One region of the Streptomyces sp. SAI-170 genome, then DNA from elsewhere that is predicted to be linked to it. Evidence: riboswitches for the same ligand, from Rfam matches in the RefSeq annotation. Region 1 holds a riboswitch; the other holds the start of a gene.
What was found. Region 1 has a riboswitch for glycine ahead of gcvP (aminomethyl-transferring glycine dehydrogenase). Riboswitches for the same ligand answer to the same signal wherever they lie in the genome.

Region 1 (9,936 bases):
GGGCGGGAAAGACCACCGCCCTGCGTACCCTCGCCGGCCTCACGCCCCTCACCGCGGGCCACCTCCACCTCGACGGCACCCCCCTTGAGCAGACCCCGCCCGAGGCGCGCCCGGTCGGGGTCGTCTTCCAGGACTACCTGCTCTTCCCCCACCTCACCGCCCTGGACAACGTCGCCTTCGGCCCCCGCTGCCAGGGCATCCCCAAGGCGGAGGCCCGCGCCCAGGCCGCAGAGTGGCTGGCCCGCATGGGCCTGGCCGACCACGTCGCCAGCAAGCCCCGCCACCTCTCCGGCGGCCAGGCCCAGCGCGTGGCCCTCGCCCGCGCCCTGGCCGTACGCCCCCGCCTGCTGCTCCTGGACGAGCCCCTCGCCGCACTGGACGCCCGCACCCGCCTGGAGGTGCGCGCCCAACTCCGCCGCCACCTCGCCGACTTCGAAGCGGTGGCCGTACTCGTCACCCACGACCCGCTGGACGCGATGGTGCTCGCAGACCGCCTGGTCGTGATCGAGGAGGGCCGTATCGTCCAGGAGGGCACCCCGTCCGAGATCGCGCGCCGCCCCCGCACGGACTACATCGCCCAGCTCGTCGGCCTGAACCTCTACCGCGGCGAGGCCGACGGCCACACCGTCCGCCTGGACGCCGGCCCGACCGTGACGACCACCGAGCACCTCACCGGCCCCGCCTTCGTGGCCTTCCCACCCAGCGCCGTCACCCTCTTCGGCGACCACCCCACCGGCTCCAGCGCCCGCAACCTGTGGCAGTGCGAGGTGGCCGGCCTGGAGACCCACGGCGACCAGATCCGCGTGGCCCTCACCGGCGACCTCCCCCTCGCCGCGGACCTCACCACCGTCGCCGCCGCCGAACTCGACCTGCACCTCGGCACAAAGGTCTGGGCCACGGTCAAGGCGACCCAGACGCACGCCTACCCGGCGTAAGGCAGAGAGCAGGCAGCAGAAAGGCGAGAGGCCCCGCCCCCGCAGAGCAGGGGCAGGGCCTCAGGCCTTACTCGGACCTCAGGACCTCAGTCCTCGTACGCGTCCAGCGGCGGGCAGGAGCACACCAGGTTCCGGTCACCGTACGCCTGGTCGATGCGCCGCACCGGCGGCCAGTACTTGTCGGCCACGGACACCCCGGCCGGGAACACGGCCTCCTCGCGCGAGTAGGCGTGCTTCCACTCCCCACCGAGCGCACCCGCGGTGTGCGGGGCGTTGTGCAGCGGGTTGTCCTCGGCCGGCCACTCGCCCGCGCCGACCTTCTCGATCTCGGCGCGGATGGCGATCATCGCGTCGCAGAAACGGTCCAGCTCGGCCAGGTCCTCGGACTCGGTCGGCTCGATCATCAGCGTGCCGGCCACCGGGAAGGACATCGTCGGCGCGTGGAAGCCGTAGTCGATGAGCCGCTTGGCGACGTCGTCCACGGACACACCGGTCGCCTTGGTGATCGGCCGCAGGTCGATGATGCACTCGTGCGCGACCAGCCCGCCCGGGCCGGTGTACAGCACCGGGTAGTGCGGCTCCAGGCGCTTGGCGACGTAGTTGGCGGACAGCACCGCCACCTGCGTGGCCCGCTTCAGCCCCTCACCGCCCATGAGACGGACGTACGCCCACGAGATCGGCAGGATGCCCGCGGAGCCCCACGGCGCCGCCGAGATCGGCCCGACACCGGTCTCGGGGCCGGCCGACGGCTGCAGCGGGTGGTTCGGCAGGTACGGCGCGAGGTGCTCGCGGACCGCGACGGGGCCGACACCCGGGCCGCCGCCACCGTGCGGGATGCAGAAGGTCTTGTGCAGGTTGAGGTGCGAGACGTCGCCGCCGAAGTGCCCCGGCTTGGCCAGGCCCACCAGCGCGTTCAGGTTGGCACCGTCGACGTACACCTGACCGCCGGCCTCGTGCACCTGCGCGCAGATGTCGGCGACGTGCTCCTCGAACACACCGTGCGTCGACGGGTACGTGATCATCAGCACCGCCAGCTCGTCACGGTGCTTCTCGATCTTCGCCCGCAGGTCCTCGACATCGATCTCGCCGTCCTCGGCGGTCTTCACGACGACGACCTTCATGCCCGCCATCACGGCGCTCGCGGCGTTCGTGCCGTGCGCGGAGGACGGGATCAGGCAGACGGTCCGCTGCTCGTCGCCGTTGGCGCGGTGGTATCCCCGTACGGCGAGCAGACCGGCCAGCTCACCCTGCGAGCCGGCGTTCGGCTGGAGGCTGACCTTGTCGTAGCCGGTGACCTCGGCGAGACGGTCCTCCAGCTCGTGGATGAGCGTGAGGTAGCCCTCGGCCTGCTCCTCGGGCGCGAAGGGGTGCAGCTGGCCGAACTCGGGCCAGGTGACCGGCTCCATCTCGGTGGTCGCGTTGAGCTTCATGGTGCAGGAGCCCAGCGGGATCATGCCGCGGTCGAGGGCGTAGTCACGGTCGGCGAGCTTGCGCAGGTAGCGCAGCATCGCGGTCTCGGAGCGGTGCTGGTGGAAGACCGGGTGGGTGAGGTAGTCGTCGGTGCGCAGCAGCGCCTCGGGCAGCGCCTCACCGGCGGCCGCGTCCAGCGCCTCGACGTCGCCCTCGACACCGAAGGCGGCCCAGACGGCCTGGAGCTGGTCCCGCGTGGTGGTCTCGTCGCAGGACATCGACACCTGGTCGGCGTCGACGAGGTGCAGGTTGACACCGTTCACACGCGCCGCGGCGACGACCTCGGCCGCACGGCCCTCGACGCGTGCACTGACCGTGTCGAAGAAAGAGCTGTGAACGACGTCAACACCGCCGGCCTTCAGCCCCTGCGCCAGGATCGCGGCGTAGCGGTGGGTCCGCCCGGCGATGCTCTTCAGCCCCTCGGGGCCGTGGTAGACGGCGTACATCCCGGCCATCACCGCGAGCAGCACCTGCGCGGTACAGATGTTGCTGGTGGCCTTCTCCCGGCGGATGTGCTGCTCACGCGTCTGGAGAGCCAGGCGGTACGCCTTGTTCCCGTCCGCGTCCACGGACACGCCCACGAGCCGGCCCGGCAGGCTGCGCGCGAACTTCTCGCGCACGGCCATGTAACCGGCGTGCGGCCCGCCGAAGCCCATCGGCACACCGAACCGCTGCGTCGTACCGACCGCGATGTCCGCGCCCAGCTCACCCGGCGACTTCAGCAGCGTCAGCGCCAGCAGATCGGCGGCCACGGTGACGAGCGCGCCGAGCTCGTGCGCCTGGTCGATGACCGGCTTGATGTCGCGTACGGCACCGGAGGCGCCCGGGTACTGGATCAGCACGCCGTTGATCTCACGCGCGGCGATCTCGGCCGGGATGCCCTCGCTCAGATCGGCGACGACGACCTCGACACCGGTCGGCTCGGCGCGGGTCTCGATCACGGCGATGGTCTGCGGCAGCGCGTCCGCGTCGATCAGGAAGAGGCCCTTCTTGTTCTTCCCCATCCGCAGCGACAGCGCCATGGCCTCCGCGGCCGCGGTGCCCTCGTCGAGCAGCGAGGCGCCGGAGGTCGGCAGCCCCGTCAGCTCGGCGACCATCGTCTGGAAATTCAGCAGGGCTTCCAGACGTCCCTGGGAGATCTCCGGCTGGTAAGGCGTGTACGCCGTGTACCAGGCCGGGTTCTCCATGACGTTGCGCAGGATGACCGGCGGGGTGAAAGTGCCGTAGTAGCCGAGCCCGATCATGGAGCCGAGGACCTGGTTGCGGTCGGCCAGCGAGCGCAGCTCGGCCAGCACCTCGGCCTCGGAGCGGGCGCCCGGCAGGTCCAGGGCGTCGGCGTTCTTGATCACGTCCGGCACCGCGGCGGCGGTGAGCTCGTCGAGCGAGCCGTAGCCGACCTGCGCGAGCATCTTGGCCCGCGCCTCCTGGTCGGGCCCGATGTGACGCTGCTCGAAGGGGATGCCCTGTTCGAGCTCGGAGAGCGGAATGCGCTGGGCGGTCATTGCGGAGGCCTCCTGGTCTGACGCGACCTTCGAGGGGCACCACGGCGCGGGTACCCCGACGGCCTCCCCCTCTGTCATCTCAACCTGAGAGCTTCACCGGCCGCCCGAGGGCGCCCGGCTTTCACCGTCGGTGAGAGCGGAAGCCGTCGACATCCGCCCTGCTTTCCAGAGTGACCTCGTCCGTGCGGTACGTGGGCCTGAGAGATTCCGGGGAGGATTTGCTCCTTCGGCGCCTCCGGTGACGATCGGAGGACTCTCCCGCACGGGGTCAGCAGCCGTCTGCAAGCCTACCAGCGAGCCCACCGCACGAGCCTTCGAGTGGCCGCGCACCCAAATGTGCTCTTTCGTAGTGCTTACGGATGATTTGCGACCAAGTGGAGGGCTCGTGCAGACCGACATCGATCCGCGCAACCTGATCGGCCGCAAGGCGTTCGACCGCAACGGCACCAAGATCGGCACGATCGACGAGGTGTACCTCGACGACGCGACCGGCGTGCCGGAATGGGCGGCCATACGCACCGGCCTGTTCTCCAGAGACGCCTTCGTCCCCCTGGAGCCCAGCGAGCTGATCGAGGGCACACTCCACGTCCCCTTCGACCGAGCCCTCATCAAGGACGCCCCCGACTTCGGCGTCGGCCGCCACCTCTCCCCCGAACAGGAACTCCAGCTCTACCACCACTACGGCCTCAACGTGGCCCCATCACCTCCGCCCCCCGACCGGGACTTCGGCAACGTCGCAGGCCAGGACCCCCACAACGACCACGATCCGCACACGCATCCCCAGTGACCTCCGCGCAGCCGGAGCCCCGCCCGGGCGCCGCCTAGGGGTAGTCCCCGCTGATGCAGCACGGGCCGACGGCAGGCACGAGCACGCGGAGAGCCCGGGCCAAGCGGAGACCCCGGGCCAAGCGGAGAGCCCGGGCCGAGAAGGGTGCCCACGCACTCACCATCGCTGAGCGCCACAGGCGGGCACGCACCACGCCCGGCCGCCGGCCGCCCGGCACGGACGACCGGGCACGCACCCGGCCGCCGGCCGCCGACCGCCTGGCACGGACGATTACGCGGACCGCCCGCCGCCACCGGGCAGCACAGCCGGCCCCACCCAGCGAAGGCCGACGGCCCGCGCCCCACAGCCCCAGCCCAACGCCCACGCCCAGGGCACGGCACCTACACCGCCGAAGCCCCACGAACCCCAAGCACCTCAGACACCTCAGACACCTCCGCAGCCCCCGCCACGCCCTCCACACGCTCCCCCTCTTCCACCCCCTCCCCTCCCTGGACCAACGGCAACGGCTCGGCCCGCTCAAGCGCGGGATCGTCGATCCGGAACGTCCGCACACGCCCCGGCTCCGACCAGGGCGTCTCGAACCGCACGGTGATCCGCCCGAGCCCGCTGCCCTGCACCCACCCGTGCCCGTACTCGGTGTGCCGCACGTCATGCCCGGGAGCCCACCGCCGCTCCTCGGGCTCCGCCGGCTCCCGCGCCGCCTCCTCGGCCGTCTCCTCCTCGTCGTCCGTCTCCGCCTCCCCGGCGGCCTGCGCGAACAGGTCCTCCTGCGTGAAGTCGGCCAGCCCGCTCACCCCGACGCCGAGCAGCCGCACCCCACCCGTGGTGTCGACGGAGTCCAGCAGCCGCAGCGCGGCCTCCCGCACGACCGCGGGGTCGTCCGTGGGCCCCCGCAGCGTCTCCGAACGCGTCAGGGTCGAGAAGTCGTACCGGCGCACCTTCAGTACGATCGTCCGCCCCGACAGCCCGGCCCCCCGCAGCCTGCGCACACACCGGTCGGCCAGTCGCTGCACCTCCAGGCCGATGCGCACCCGCTCATGGATGTCCACGTCGTAGGTGTCCTCGACGGAGACCGACTTAGCCTCCCGCTCGGCCACCACCGGCCGCTCGTCACGCGCGAGTGCCATGGCGTGGAGGGCGTGCCCGTGGGCCTTCCCGAGCAGCCGCACCAGCTCGTCCTCGCCCGCCTCGGCGAGCTCCTCGACGGTGTGGATGCCCGCCCGTCTCAGGTGGTCCCCGGTCGCCGGCCCCACCCCCGGCAGGGTCCGCACCGACATGGGCCCGAGCAGCGCCCGCTCGGTCCCGGGCGGGATCAGGACCAGGCCGTCCGGCTTGGCCTGCTCCGAGGCGATCTTCGCCAGCATCTTGGACGCGGCCAGCCCCACCGAGCCGGTGAGCCCTGTGACGGCCCGTATGTCCGCCCGCAGTCTCTCCCCGGCCAGCCGCGCGGACTCCCCGTCCCAGGCCGCCCCACCGGCCTCCAGGTCCACGAACGCCTCGTCCAGGCTCAGCGGCTCCACCAACGGCGACAGCGCCCGCAGCAGCCCCATCACCTGCTCGCTGATCGCCCGGTACAGCCCTCCCCGCGGAACCAGATACGCCGCGTTCGGCGCGAGCCGCCGCGCCTGCGCCATCGGCATCGCCGAGTGCACCCCGAACACCCGGGCCTCGTAGGAGCAGGTCGCCACCACCCCACGCGGCCCGAGACCGCCCACCACGACGGCCTTCCCGCGCAGGCTCGGCTTGGACGCCTGCTCCACCGAGGCGAAGAAGGCATCCATGTCGAGATGCAGGATCGTGGGCGCGGTTCTCACATCTCCGATGCTGCACCACGCCACTGACAATGGCCCCGCCCACACCCCGGGCGGAACCGACGGCAGGCGCTACACGGCCTTGTTGCGCCGCCTGGCCAGCTCGTCCGTCGGGTTGTGCCCGACCAGCGTCTCCCCGGTGTCGATCCGCTCCCCGTGCAGCTGCGACAACGCACTCTCCACGTCCCGCCACACCACACCGACGGCGATACCGAAGACGCCCTGACCGCCCTGCAGCAGGGCATGCACCTCGTCGGGCGAGGTGCACTCGTAGACGGTGGCACCGTCGCTCATCAGCGTCATGCGCTCCAGGTCACGGAACCCGCGCTCCCGCAGATGCTGCACGGCGCTGCGGATGTTCTGCAGCGACACCCCGGTGTCCAGGAACCGCTTGACGATCTTCAGGACGACGACGTCCCGAAAGCTGTACAGACGCTGGGTCCCGGACCCGTACGCGGGCCGCACACTCGGCTCCACGAGGCCCGTGCGCGCCCAGTAGTCCAGTTGCCGGTACGTGATACCTGCGGCTGCGCAGGCCGTCGGCCCGCGGTAGCCGATCTCCTCGGTCGCCATGGACGCCCCTCCGTCGCTGGGCACGACCGTAGGCCGCTTCGGAGCGTGATCGGACGCGCCGCCATGAAGCGGGTACGGACCGCTCTCCCCCGGACTGCGTCCGGTGGCACCCCCAGCCGTACCGTCGCCGCTGCTTCTCACGCCGACCTCCGTCCTTGACCTGCCCTCTCGACGGTAGGCAGTCACCAAGGGTGCGTCAACGATCGCCACACTCGGCACGCCGAGTGATAATCACCCTAGGAGTGGTTTCCCGTATCCCGTCGCGGGGAAAGGCTAGCCGAATGCGCTCCCGGGAGGCCGCAGGACGCTCTCAATCGCCGCTGGCATGTGCCGAGTCGTCCGCGCCGATACGCCACTCCCGAAGGGGCCCTCGACGCCGTCACAGCGGCGACGACACATCGTACGGCCGGCCCGGCGGAACCTCCGCCCAGCCGGCCGCACCGCGTCTCACTGGTTGCTGGAGCCGAAGTCCTCGGGCGAGATCTGGTCGAGGAACTCGCGGAACTTCTCCACCTCGTCCTCCTGCTCGTCCGGAATCGCGATGCCCGCGTCGTCGAGCACCCCGTCACTGCCGTAGATCGGCGTGCCGGTGCGCAGGGCCAGCGCTATGGCATCGGACGGGCGGGCGCTCACCTCGACGCCGCTGGCGAAGACCAGCTCGGCGTAGAAGACGCCTTCACGCAGGTCCGTGATGCGTACTTCGGTGAGCTCCTGGCCGACGGCCTCCAGCACGTCCTTGAACAGGTCGTGGGTCAGCGGCCGCGCGGGGGCCATGCCCTGCTGGGCGAAAGCGATCGCGGTCGCCTCCCCCGGCCCGATCCAGATGGGGAGGTAGCGGTCGCCTCCCACTTCACGCAGGAGCACGATCGGTTGGTTGGAGGGCATTTCGACCCGGACACCTACGACATCGAGCTCGTTCACACAGCAACCCTAGGCCGTGCCCGGGACCTTTGGGTAGTCGGGGCCCGGGAGCGGGACCCGATCGGGCCGCCGCCGCTCAGGGCAGGCGGACCCCGAGCGCGGTCTGCAACAGCGCCGCGTGCAGCTTCGTCGTGAGCCCCGCCAGCTCCTTGGTACGGGCCTCCGCATGGGTCCGGGTCTGCGGGTTGCGGTGCCGTCTGAGCGGGGCCACCACCTGGTCCACCAGACCGGCCTCACGGTCGGCCGCGGCCTTCACCATCCGCAGATGCCGCGGCTCGATACCGAACCGGCCCAGCTCGGTGACCAACGCGGCCACGGTCACCGCCTCGGCGTCGTACACCCCGTCCGACAGCGGCGTGACCAGGCCGTACGACTCCCACTCGGCCAGTTCGGCCTCGTCGATGTCGGCCGCCGCGAGCAGCTCCGCGCGCCCGATCCGGGCCACCGTCGGTCCCTCGGTGGCCTCCGGCAGCGCCTCGCCGTCCCGCTGCCGGCCGAGCGCCGGAAGCCGTACGTCCTCGCCGCGCTCGACGGCGTCCAGGTACTCGCGGATCACCTTCAGCGGCAGATAGTGGTCCCGCTGCATCCGCAGCACCTGGCCGAGGCGCTCGACGTCGCTCGCACTGAACTTGCGGTACCCCGAGGGGGTCCGCTGCGGCTCGATGAGCCCTTCCGACTCCAGGAAACGGATCTTGGAGATCGTCACTTCGGGGAACTCGTCGCGCAGCACGTTCAGCACCGTGCCGATGCTCATCAGACCACTGTCCGCGGCGGCGGTGCCGCTCCCGGCACCGCCGCTCGGTGTATGAAGCATGGACCTTCCCTGGGGGTGGGTCAGATGCTCTGCCGGCTCGCGTAGAAAACGAGTCGGTACTTTCCGATCTGCACCTCGTCACCGTTGGACAGAGCGACCTGGTCGATCCGCTCACGGTTGACGTACGTGCCGTTGAGGCTGCCCACGTCGGCGACGGTGAACGAACCGTCCGGCTGGCGCCGGAACTCCACATGGCGGCGCGAGACCGTCACGTCGTCCAGGAAGATGTCGCTCTGCGGGTGGCGGCCCGCCGTGGTCAGCTCGCCGTCCAGCAGGAAGCGGCTGCCCGAGTTCGGACCGCGCCGCACGACAAGCAGGGCCGAACCCAGCGGCAGCGCGTCGACAGCGGCCTGCGCCTCGGGAGAGAGCGCCGGGAGCTGCGTCTGACCGGTCACCTCGGCGTCGTAGGCCTCAAGACCCGAGATCGAGATCGTGGAGGTCGTCTCGGACGCCCGCTCGGGGACGGCACCCGCCCGCAGCGGAGCGCCGCAGTTGGAGCAGAACCGGCTGTTCTCCGCGTTGCGGTGACCGCACCTCGTACACACCAGGGCCGACATGGACGGCTCCTCCTGCCGCGGCTGCCCCGCCGGGGCGTTGGACGCGTACGGGCCGGGGGCGTACCCTCCGCCCGCACCTGAGGTCGACGGTTGCCCGAAACCTATGCCTGGGGCCTGGGCAGGGTCGACCGACGGCGCGCCCTGACCACCGGGGATGTCACCGCCCGGCCCAGCGACCTGGTCGCGGAACAGCGGGCGCTGACCCTCGGCGTCGGGCTGTGCGCGATGACGAGCGGTGGCGCTGCTGTCGCTGCCCTCTCGCGCGCTCTTGCCGAACAACTTCGCAAACAACTTCACGGGCGATTCCCCTTGACCGAAACAGACCCGCCCGTGGGGCAGGACGAACCCTGACTGCACACTCCGGAAGACCCGGACATCCTCACAACGTCCGTATCCACCAGACAGTTTCCACCACGCACCACCCAATCGGTGCGCCGACCCCCCGCAACCTCATGCCCTCGACGGACGGCCCCCATGCACCCCCGGTTCACTGGGAGGACGACCGAGCGTAGTCAGGCCGCTTCGCTGCTCGCAAGGCGTCCACAACGATCTTGTCCGACCGCTCG
Region 2 (9,936 bases), 4.4 Mb from region 1:
CTCCACGGTACGCCGCTGGCGCTCCTTGAAGTCCTCCGAGGCGGCGACCTTGAAGGAGACCGCCTTGGCCGCGATCACGTGCTCCAGGGGACCGCCCTGGAAGCCCGGGAACACCGAGGAGTTCAGCTTCTTCGCGAACTCCTTCTTCGCCAGGATGATGCCGCCGCGCGGCCCGCCGAGCGTCTTGTGCGTGGTGGAGGTCACCACGTCCGCGTGCTCGACCGGGTTGGCGTGCAGGCCGGCCGCGACCAGGCCCGCGAAGTGCGCCATGTCGACCCACAGGTACGCCTCGACCTCGTCGGCGATCCGGCGGAACTCCGCGAAGTCCAGCTCGCGCGGGTACGCCGACCAGCCGGCGATGATCACCTTCGGGCGGTGCTCCTTGGCGAGCCGCTCCACCTCGGCCATGTCGACCAGGCCGGCGTCGTCCACGTGGTAGGCGACCACGTTGAACTGCTTGCCGGAGAAGTTCAGGCGCATGCCGTGGGTCAGGTGACCGCCGTGCGCCAGGTCCAGACCGAGGATCGTGTCCCCGGGCTGGGCCAGCGCGAACAGCGCGGCCTGGTTCGCGGAGGCACCGGAGTGGGGCTGGACGTTGGCGTACTCGGCGCCGAACAGCTCCTTGATCCGGTCGATCGCGATCTGCTCGGTGACGTCGACGTGCTCACAGCCGCCGTAGTAGCGGCGGCCCGGGTAGCCCTCGGCGTACTTGTTCGTCAGGACCGAGCCCTGCGCCTCCATGACCGCGAGCGGAGCGAAGTTCTCCGAGGCGATCATCTCGAGCGTGGACTGCTGCCGGACCAGCTCGGCGTCGACCGCCGCGGCGACCTCCGGGTCGAGCTCGTGCAGGGGCGTGTTCAGGACGGACATGTGTCTCCTCAGCCGGCGGTGTGGGCGTCGTACGCGTCGGCGTCGAGCAGGTCGTCCTGCTCGCCCGAGACGCGCACCTTGAACAGCCAGCCGCCCGCGAAGGGGGCCGAGTTCACCAGCGACGGGTCGTTCACCACGTCCTCGTTGATCTCGACGACCTCACCGGTCACCGGGGAGTAGAGCTCGGACACCGACTTCGTCGACTCCAGCTCACCACAGGTCTCACCCGCGGTGACCTCGGTGCCGACGGCCGGCAGGTCGGCGTAGACGACATCGCCGAGCGCGTTGGCCGCGAACTCGGTGATGCCGATCGTCGACACACCGTCCTCGGCGGCCGACAGCCACTCGTGCTCCTTGCTGTAGCGCAGCTGCTGGGGGTTGCTCATGGCCTGAATTCTCCTGTACGCGCGGATGTGCTGATGACGGGGGGACTGCCGGGAACGTGCGTGAGCAGCGCGATGTGCGCAGAGTCACGCACGGAACGCCCGCAGTGACTACTTCTGGCGCTTGTAGAAGGGCAGCGCGACGACCGTGTACGGCTCGTGCGTGCCCCGGATGTCCACGCCCACGCCCTCGGTGCCGGGCGCGGAGTGCGCGGCGTCGACGTAGGCCATGGCGATCGGCTCGCCCAGGGTGGGGGAGGGGGCGCCGGAGGTGACCTCGCCGATCACCTCGCCGCCCGCGACCACGGAGTAGCCCGCGCGCGGGACGCGACGGCCCTCGGCGACCAGGCCGACGAGCACCCGCGGCGGGTTCTGCTCGGCCCGCGCGGCGGCCTCGGTGAGCGCCTCGCGGCCCACGAAGTCGCCGTCCTTGTCGAACTTCACGACCCGGCCCAGACCGGCGTCGAACGGCGTCAGCTCCGCCGTCAGCTCGTGCCCGTACAGCGGCATGCCCGCCTCCAGGCGCAGCGTGTCCCGGCAGGACAGACCGCACGGGATCAGGCCGACGCCCTCGCCCGCCTTCGTCAGCGCCTGCCACAGCTCCACGGCGTGCTCCGGCTTCACGAACAGCTCGAAGCCGTCCTCGCCGGTGTAGCCGGTGCGCGCGATCAGCGCCGGGACACCCGCGACCGTGCCGGGCAGACCGGCGTAGTACTTCAGATTGTCCAGGTCGGCGTCCGTCAGCGACTTCAGGATGCCCGGGGACTCGGGACCCTGGACCGCGATCAGCGCGTACGCGTCACGGTCGTCGCGGACCTCGGCGTCGAAACCGGCGGCGCGCTCGGTCAGCGCGTCCAGCACCACCTGGGCGTTGGAGGCGTTCGCGACGACCATGTACTCGGTCTCGGCCAGGCGGTAGACGATCAGGTCGTCCAGGATGCCGCCGTCGGCCTGGCAGATCATGGTGTAGCGGGCGCGGCCCACGCCGACGGCGGCGATGTTGCCGACGAGCGCGAAGTTCAGGAAGTCCGCGGCCTGTGCGCCGGTGACGGTGATCTCGCCCATGTGCGAGAGGTCGAAGAGCCCGGCCCTGGTGCGCACGGCGTTGTGCTCGTCGCGCTCGGAGGCGTAGCGCAGCGGCATGTCCCAGCCGGCGAAGTCGGTCATCGTCGCGCCGAGCGAACGATGCAGCGCATCGAGCGCGGTACGGCGGAGTTCGGTACTGCTCATCGGTCGGTCGTCTCCCAAGTACACGACAGGCGAGGTCATTCCTCCCCATCTGTCATCGGAACCTGAGAGGTTCGCCATGACCGCCCGTACAACGGGTGTACAGGAAGGGACATGGCTTGCACCTTGGGTGGGACCACTGCAGATCAGCGGTCCGCTTTTCAGATGTGCCTCGCCCGCGCGGTAACGGGGCCTGAGAGATTCAAGGGAGGGACTTGCTCCTTCGGCGCCCCAGCGAGGCTGGGGACTCTCCCGCGCGGATTCAAACGGCCGGTATGCAGTTGGCGGGGCCATCATTGCACGCATCCGCCCGGCACGGCAGGCCGCATCTGTGACCGGCCTGTGGCAGTACGCACACGAAATCACCGGCCGCACCGCATTACCGTCTCTTTACACACGATGGGCAAGGGTCCTACGACCCGCCCCAGGGGAGGACGATCACGGTGAACAGGACCACGTCGTACGCCACCACGACCCCCGCCCTCGCGCTGCCCGCGTCGGCCGCGGCCCCGGCCCGCGAGGTCCCCTCCGCCCCTGTCGTCCGCGACCTGCGCGACCGCGGTGGCCACAGTCCGCACGCCCTGCTCTTCGGCCCCCACGACCTCGTCGTGATCACCGGCCTGCCCGGCAGCGGCAAGTCCACCCTCATGCGGCGCGCGGTGCCGGGCATACGCATCGACTCCCAGGACACCCGCGACCGCTTCGACGCGGCCACGCCCCGCCTCCTGCCGTACGCCGTCTACCGGCCCCTGGTCCGGCTCGCGCACTACGCCGGGCTGCGCCGTGCCCTGCGCACCGGCGAGGGCGTCGTCGTGCACGACTGCGGCACGCAGGCCTGGGTGCGCGGCTGGCTGGCCCGGGAGGCCCGCCGCCGGGGCGGCACCCTGCACCTGCTGCTCCTGGACGTCACGCCCGAGCAGGCCCTGGCCGGGCAGCGCGAGCGCGGCCGCGGGGTCTCCCGCTACGCCTTCCGCCGGCACCGCCACGCCGCCTCCCGGCTGCTGCGCCGGGCGGAGCGCGGCGGCCTGCCCCGAGGCTGCGGCTCGGCGGTGCTGCTCGACCGGGACGCGGCGGACACGCTGCGGCGCATCGGCTTCACGGGCTGAGAAGGCGGCCACCCGCACGGGTTAGCCTTTTCAGCCTCAGCAGGTTCTCGGCAGGCGGTAGGCGGCACATGGACTTCCCGGCGCAGGCGCACCCCCATCCGCACGGCGGTTGGCCCGGCAATGAACTCGAGGAGGTGCTCTCCGCCTCCCTGGGCGTGCCGTCGGCCGGCCCCCGCATAGTCGAGGTCCTGGGCCGCAGCTTCGTGTGGGTGCCCCTGCCCAACGGCGGCGGCCCCGACAGCGGCCCCCTCGACCTGCCCACGCTGGAGATCGACGGCCAGGCCTTCGTGCCCGTCTTCAGCTCCGAGGAGCAGTTCCGTCAGGGCGCCGGGCCGACGATGTCGTACGCCATCGCGCCCGCCGTGGAGTTCGCGCGCGGTCTGCCCCCGCAGGCGGGCATCGCGCTGAACCCGGGCGGCGTGGTCGGCGTCCCGCTGCCGCCCGAGGCCGTCGCCGAGCTCTGCCGGGCCGGGCGCACTCCGCTGGACGGGCCCGCGAGCGGCGGCCGGGTCCGCCTCTTCGAGCCCGACTGGCAGGACGACCCGGTCGACTTCCTCTCCGCGGCTTCCGCCGAGTTCGACGCCACCGGCATCGTCCTCACCGCCCGCCGCTGTCTCGCCGCGATCGAGACCGCCGACCCGGTCCTCTTCGTCGGCGTCGAACTCTCCCAGTGGGAGGGCGACCTGCGCACGATCCCGGCGGAGGCCCTGGGCCGCGCCCTCGGCAGGACCCCGGTGCGCTGGCCGGTGAACCTGGTGCTGCTGGACGTGGCCCAGGACCCGGTGGGGGACTGGATGAAGCACAAGGTCCGCCCGTTCTTCCAGAAGTAGGGGCCGCCCCTTCTTCCGGAAGTAGCGCACCCTTCTTCCGGAAGTACGGGACCGGATCGCCCCCGAGCCCCCTCCGATCCTCCCCCCGGACGACATAACCTGGTTTCATTACCCAGTCGAAGAAAGAAGGGGCGTAACACAGTGAGCGCGAGCGGCACCGCCGCGACCGGCACGGTCGAGCACACGCTGCGCCAGGTCACCCCGGGGCGTTACGACGCCTACGAGGCGCTCCTGCGTGCCCTCGCGACACCCACCTCCGGCCAGATCTGGATGCTGCTGTGGCACGGCCAGGCCGGCTCGCCGGACGCCCAGTACGGCACGATGGAGGTCGGGGGCCACGCGTACGCCCCCTGCGTCACGTCCGCGCAGGAACTCGCGGCCAGCGGCTGGAACCGCAGTTACGAAGTGGTCGAGGGCATCGACGTCGCCCGCACGCTCTACCCCGACCACTACGGCCTCTGGCTCAACCCGCACGCCTCCAACGGCGGCGTGGGCATCCCGTGGCTCGACCTGCGCCGGATCGCGACGGGCCTGGACCGTCAGCCGGCCGGCCCGCTGCGGCTGGCCGAACCCGGCATCGAGATCCCGCAGTTCTACGCCCTGCTCGCGCAGAACGCCCACCGCACCCCCGCCGTACGCACCCTGCGCCGCGCCTGGGTGCAGCCCGCGCTCGGGGAGCCGTACCTCGCCATCGGTCTGGACGTGTACGACACCTCGCCGCCGGCCGTGGACTCCGTACGCGCGATGATGCACCAGTCCATCGGCGCCGTACCGGACGGACTGCCCGTGTCGACGGTGGCGATGTCCGACGAGTACTGCCCCGTCGCGATGTGGATGCGGACCCATGCCCGCCCCTTCTACGACCGTGAGGCGCACGGCGCCGTGGCCGCGCCGGCACCCGCCCCGGGCTACGGTTATCCGCCGGTGCGCGGCGCGTACTAGAGCCGTCTCACCCTTCAGGCCACCCGGATCGCGAGAGGGCCTTCTGCGCGCGTAGATGCGGTCGGTATCGACACGTCTGTCCCACACGCCCCAAGTTCTCCTCGTCCGGCCGTCGTTACCTGCTGTCCGGATAACGGATTCCCCAGGACAGCATCACGTTTACGCATCCATTCACCGCCAAGTCTGGCAACAGATCGCCAAAGCGTTGAAGACTCCCGCACCAGGGGTGTTCGCCCGGGTGTTCGCCCCAGTACGACGGACTGACAACGCCGCTACAGCGGCAAGTGCGGGCCGGCTACCGCCGGTTGAGAGGGGTCCCTGCCAGATGACGGCACCATTGCACGAGCCGACCGCGGAAGCGGCCCCGAGCGCGGCCGAGGAAGCCGCGGCAGTCAGCGGTGGCGCGAAGGCCGTACAGGGCCGCTCCCTGGGCCGGATCGCCTGGGAGCGCCTCAAGCGCGACAAGCTCGCTCTGGCGGGTGGCGCCCTGGTGCTGCTGCTCATCCTGGTCGCCGTGCTCGCCCCTGTGATCAGCAACCTCGTCGGCCAGGACCCCGAGTCCCACCACGAGGACCTCATCGACCCGCTGTTCGGCACGCCCAAGGGGTCCCTGGGCGGCATGAGCGGCGATCATCTGCTGGGCGTCGAGCCGGTCAGCGGCCGCGACATCTTCGCGCGCATCGTCTACGGGGCCCGGATCTCGCTGCTCGTCGGCTTCCTGTCGGCGGTCGTCGCGGTCGTCATCGGCACCGTCCTCGGTATCCTCGCGGGCTTCTTCGGCGGCTGGGTCGACTCCCTGATCAGCCGGGTGATGGACGGTCTGCTGGCCTTCCCGCAGCTGCTCTTCATCATCGCGCTGGTCTCCGTCATGCCGAGCGAGATGCTGGGCCTGGAGGGCACGAACGTCCGCCTGTTCGTGATGATCCTCGTCATCGGCTTCTTCGGGTGGCCCTACATCGGACGCGTGGTGCGCGGCCAGACCCTCTCCCTGCGTGAGCGGGAGTACGTCGAGGCCGCCCGATCGCTGGGCGCCGGGCGCTTCTACATCCTGTTCAAGGAGCTGCTGCCCAACCTGGTCGCCCCGATCGTCGTGTACACGACGATGATGATCCCCACCAACATCCTCACCGAAGCGGCACTCAGCTTCCTGGGCGTCGGCGTCAAGCCGCCCACGGCCTCGTGGGGTCAGATGCTGTCGAACGCGATCGACTACTACGAGTCGGACCCCATGTACATGGTCGTCCCGGGTGTAGCGATCTTCATCACGGTTCTTGCCTTCAACCTCTTCGGCGACGGCGTGCGTGACGCGCTCGACCCGAAGGGCTCCCGCTGAACTGCCGTACCTCAAGCGACCCGTGGCACACCACACGGGATCTCTCATCACAACCGGAGGGTCCGAGATCGTGACTACCCAACGCACCTCAGGGCGGCGCAAGCAGGCCATGGCCGCTGCCGCGGTGGTCGCCGCGCTGCTGACCACGGCGGCGTGCGGCGGCGGCGACGGCGACGGCGACAACGGCTCCAAGACCGGCGCTGCCGGCTTCGACGCCGCCAACAACAAGGTCGCCCAGGCCTCGCTGGCCAAGAAGGGCGGCACGCTGAAGTTCGCCGGAGCCCAGGACGCCGACTCGTGGGACACCACCCGCGGTTACTACGGCTTCATGTGGAACTTCGCGCGCTACTACAGCCGCCAGCTCGTCACGAACAAGACCGAGCCGGGCAAGGCGGGCGCCGAGCTCACCCCGGACCTCGCCACGGGCCTCGCGAAGGTCACGGACGACGGCAAGACCTACACGTACACCCTGCGTGACGACGTCACCTGGGAGGACGGCAAGCCGATCACGTCCAAGGACATCAAGTACGGCATCGAGCGCGTCTGGGCCCAGGACGTCCTGGCCGGCGGCCCGACGTACCTGAAGGAGGTCCTCGACCCCACGGGTACGTACCAGGGCCCGTACAAGGACAAGTCCGCGGACAAGCTCGGCCTGAAGGCGATCGAGACGCCGGACGACAAGACCATCGTCTTCAAGCTCCCGAAGGCCAACTCGGACTTCGAGGAGATGCTGGCGCTGATCTCCGCCTCCCCGGTCCGCCAGGACAAGGACACCAAGTCCAAGTACGGCTTGAAGCCGTTCTCCTCCGGCCCGTACAAGTTCGAGTCGTACGACCCGGGCAAGTCGCTGAAGCTGGTCCGCAACGAGAACTGGAAGCAGTCCTCGGACCCGGTCCGCAAGGCGTACCCGGACGCGATCACGCTGAACATCTTCTCCAACGCCAACGACATGGACCAGCGCCTGATCGCGGGCGACTACGACCTGGACATCAACCAGACCGGCATGTCCCCGCAGGGCCGCACCACCGCCCTGAAGCAGCACAAGGAGAACCTGGACAACCCGGTCTCCGGCTACATCCGCTACGCGGTCTTCCCGCAGAGCGTGAAGCCGTTCGACAACGAGAACTGCCGCAAGGCCGTGATCCTGGGCGCCGACCACGTGTCGCTGCAGAACGCCCGTGGCGGCCCGATCGCCGGCGGTGACATCGGCACCAACATGCTGCCGCCGTCGATCCCGGGCTCCGAGGGCCAGTCCTACGACCCGTTCGAGCTGGCCAGCAAGAACAAGAGCGGCAACGTGGCCGAGGCCAAGAAGCTGCTCAAGGCCTGCGGCAAGCCGAACGGCTTCAAGACCACCATCGCCGTGCGCAACAACAAGCCGGTCGAGGTGGCCACCGCCGAGTCCCTCCAGGCGTCGCTGAAGAAGATCGGCGTCACCGCCGACATCGAGCAGTACGACGGCTCGCAGACCTCCGGCATCATCGGCAGCCCCTCGAACGTGAAGAAGAAGGGCTTCGGCATCATCATCATGGGCTGGGGTCCGGACTTCCCGTCCGTCCAGGGCTTCGGTCTGCCGCTGTGGCACAGCAAGTACATCCTCGAGTCGGGCAACAACAACTACGCCCTCATCAAGGACAAGGCGATCGACGGCCTGTTCGACGACTACGTCAACACGCTCGACGACGCCGAGAAGGCCAAGATCTCCACGCAGATCAACCACAAGGTCATGGAAGGCGGCTACTACCTGCCCTTCGTCTTCGAGAAGTTCATCAACTGGCGCGGCAGCCGGCTGGCGAACGTCTACACCACGGACGGCTACAGCGGCATGTACGACTTCGTCAACCTCGGCCTGAAGTCCGCGAAGTAACCGGCACACCCGCCGAACGCACGAAAGGCAGGTGAAGGCCGGCGAGGCGTGAGCCGCGGACCACCGGAAGACCTCCGGTGGTCCGCGGTCCCGCCGCGGGCCGAGAGCTGTGCTCACTTACCTCATCAGGCGGTTGTTCGCCGCCGCAGTGATGCTCGTGGTCATCGTCATGGTGGTCTTCGGCATCTTCTTCCTCGTCCCGAAGTGGGCGGGCGTCGACATCGCCTCGAGCTTCGTGGGCAAGCAGGCCGACCCTGCGGCCGTCGAGGCCGTACGGGCGAAGCTGGGTCTGGCCGACCCGATCTACGCCCAAGTCTGGGAGTTCTTCAAGGGCATCTTCGTCGGCCGCACCTACTCGGGCGGCGGGGACGTCACCGAGTGCGCCGCACCCTGCTTCGGCTACTCCTTCCGCAGCGAGCAGGCCATCTGGCCGGTGCTCACCGACCGCCTCCCGGTGACCCTGGGCCTGGCGCTCGGCGCGGCCGTGCTGTGGCTGCTGCTCGGTGTCTCGGCGGGTGTGCTCTCCGCGCTCAAGCGGGGCAGCCTGTGGGACCGCGGCGCGATGGTCGTCGCCCTCGGCGGTGTCTCGCTGCCGATCTACTTCACCGCGATGCTCTCGCTGGCGATCTTCGACTACGGCCTCGGCTGGGTCGACGGTGAGTTCGTACCGCTGGAGGACAGCTTCGGCGGCTGGTTCCAGAGCATGCTGCTGCCCTGGGTCACGCTGGCCTTCCTCTACGCCGCGATGTACGCCCGGATCACGCGCGCCACCATGATGGAGATCCTCGGCGAGGACTACATCCGCACCGCGCGCGCCAAGGGCCTCACCGAGAAGGTCGTCATCTCCAAGCACGCCATGCGCTCGACGATGACCCCGATCCTGACCATGCTCGGCATGGACCTCGGCGCCCTCATCGGCGGCGCGATCCTCACCGAGACCGCGTTCAGCCTGCCCGGCCTGGGCCAGGCGGTGCTCAACGGCATCCGCACCCAGGACCTGCCCATCATCCTGGGCGTCACCCTGATCACCTCCCTCGCAGTGCTCCTCGCCAACCTCGTGGTGGACGTTATGTACGCCGTGATCGACCCCCGAGTGAGGCTCACATGACCGAACTCAGCAAGACCGGTGCCGCCGTCGGCGAGCCCACCACCGGCAACGCCCCCTCCGCCTTCCTCGAAGTGCGGGACCTGAAGGTGCACTTCCCGACCGACGACGGCCTGGTCAAGTCCGTCGACGGGCTCAGCTTCCAGCTGGAGAAGGGCAAGACCCTCGGCATCGTCGGTGAGTCGGGCTCCGGCAAGTCGGTGACCAGCCTCGGCATCATGGGCCTGCACACCGCCGGCCAGTACGGCAAGCGCAAGGCGCAGATCTCCGGCG

Region 2: it holds a riboswitch for glycine, as region 1 does, so the genes downstream of both, gcvT (glycine cleavage system aminomethyltransferase GcvT) here and gcvP (aminomethyl-transferring glycine dehydrogenase) in region 1, are expected to answer to the same signal.

The regions. Positions count from the first base shown of each region.
Region 1 covers NZ_JBMGQD010000001.1:7,083,002-7,092,937, reverse strand. The annotation lists gene RKD23_RS31890 (ABC transporter ATP-binding protein) at 1-935, shown strand, start outside; gene gcvP (aminomethyl-transferring glycine dehydrogenase) at 1,022-3,907, opposite strand; glycine riboswitch at 4,083-4,178, opposite strand; gene RKD23_RS31880 (PRC-barrel domain-containing protein) at 4,293-4,694, shown strand; gene RKD23_RS31875 (DNA polymerase IV) at 5,075-6,508, opposite strand; gene RKD23_RS31870 (MerR family transcriptional regulator) at 6,578-7,219, opposite strand; gene RKD23_RS31865 (bifunctional nuclease family protein) at 7,526-7,999, opposite strand; gene RKD23_RS31860 (MerR family transcriptional regulator) at 8,076-8,813, opposite strand; gene RKD23_RS31855 (FHA domain-containing protein) at 8,834-9,796, opposite strand; gene RKD23_RS31850 (DUF881 domain-containing protein) at 9,858-9,936, opposite strand, start outside.
Region 2 covers NZ_JBMGQD010000001.1:2,688,567-2,698,502, reverse strand. The annotation lists gene glyA (serine hydroxymethyltransferase) at 1-870, opposite strand, end outside; gene gcvH (glycine cleavage system protein GcvH) at 879-1,256, opposite strand; gene gcvT (glycine cleavage system aminomethyltransferase GcvT) at 1,365-2,483, opposite strand; glycine riboswitch at 2,523-2,651, opposite strand; glycine riboswitch at 2,652-2,745, opposite strand; gene RKD23_RS11835 (AAA family ATPase) at 2,918-3,586, shown strand; gene RKD23_RS11830 (enhanced serine sensitivity protein SseB) at 3,655-4,416, shown strand; gene RKD23_RS11825 (enhanced serine sensitivity protein SseB C-terminal domain-containing protein) at 4,558-5,358, shown strand; gene RKD23_RS11820 (ABC transporter permease) at 5,684-6,691, shown strand; gene RKD23_RS11815 (ABC transporter substrate-binding protein) at 6,762-8,558, shown strand; gene RKD23_RS11810 (ABC transporter permease) at 8,668-9,666, shown strand; gene RKD23_RS11805 (ABC transporter ATP-binding protein) at 9,663-9,936, shown strand, end outside.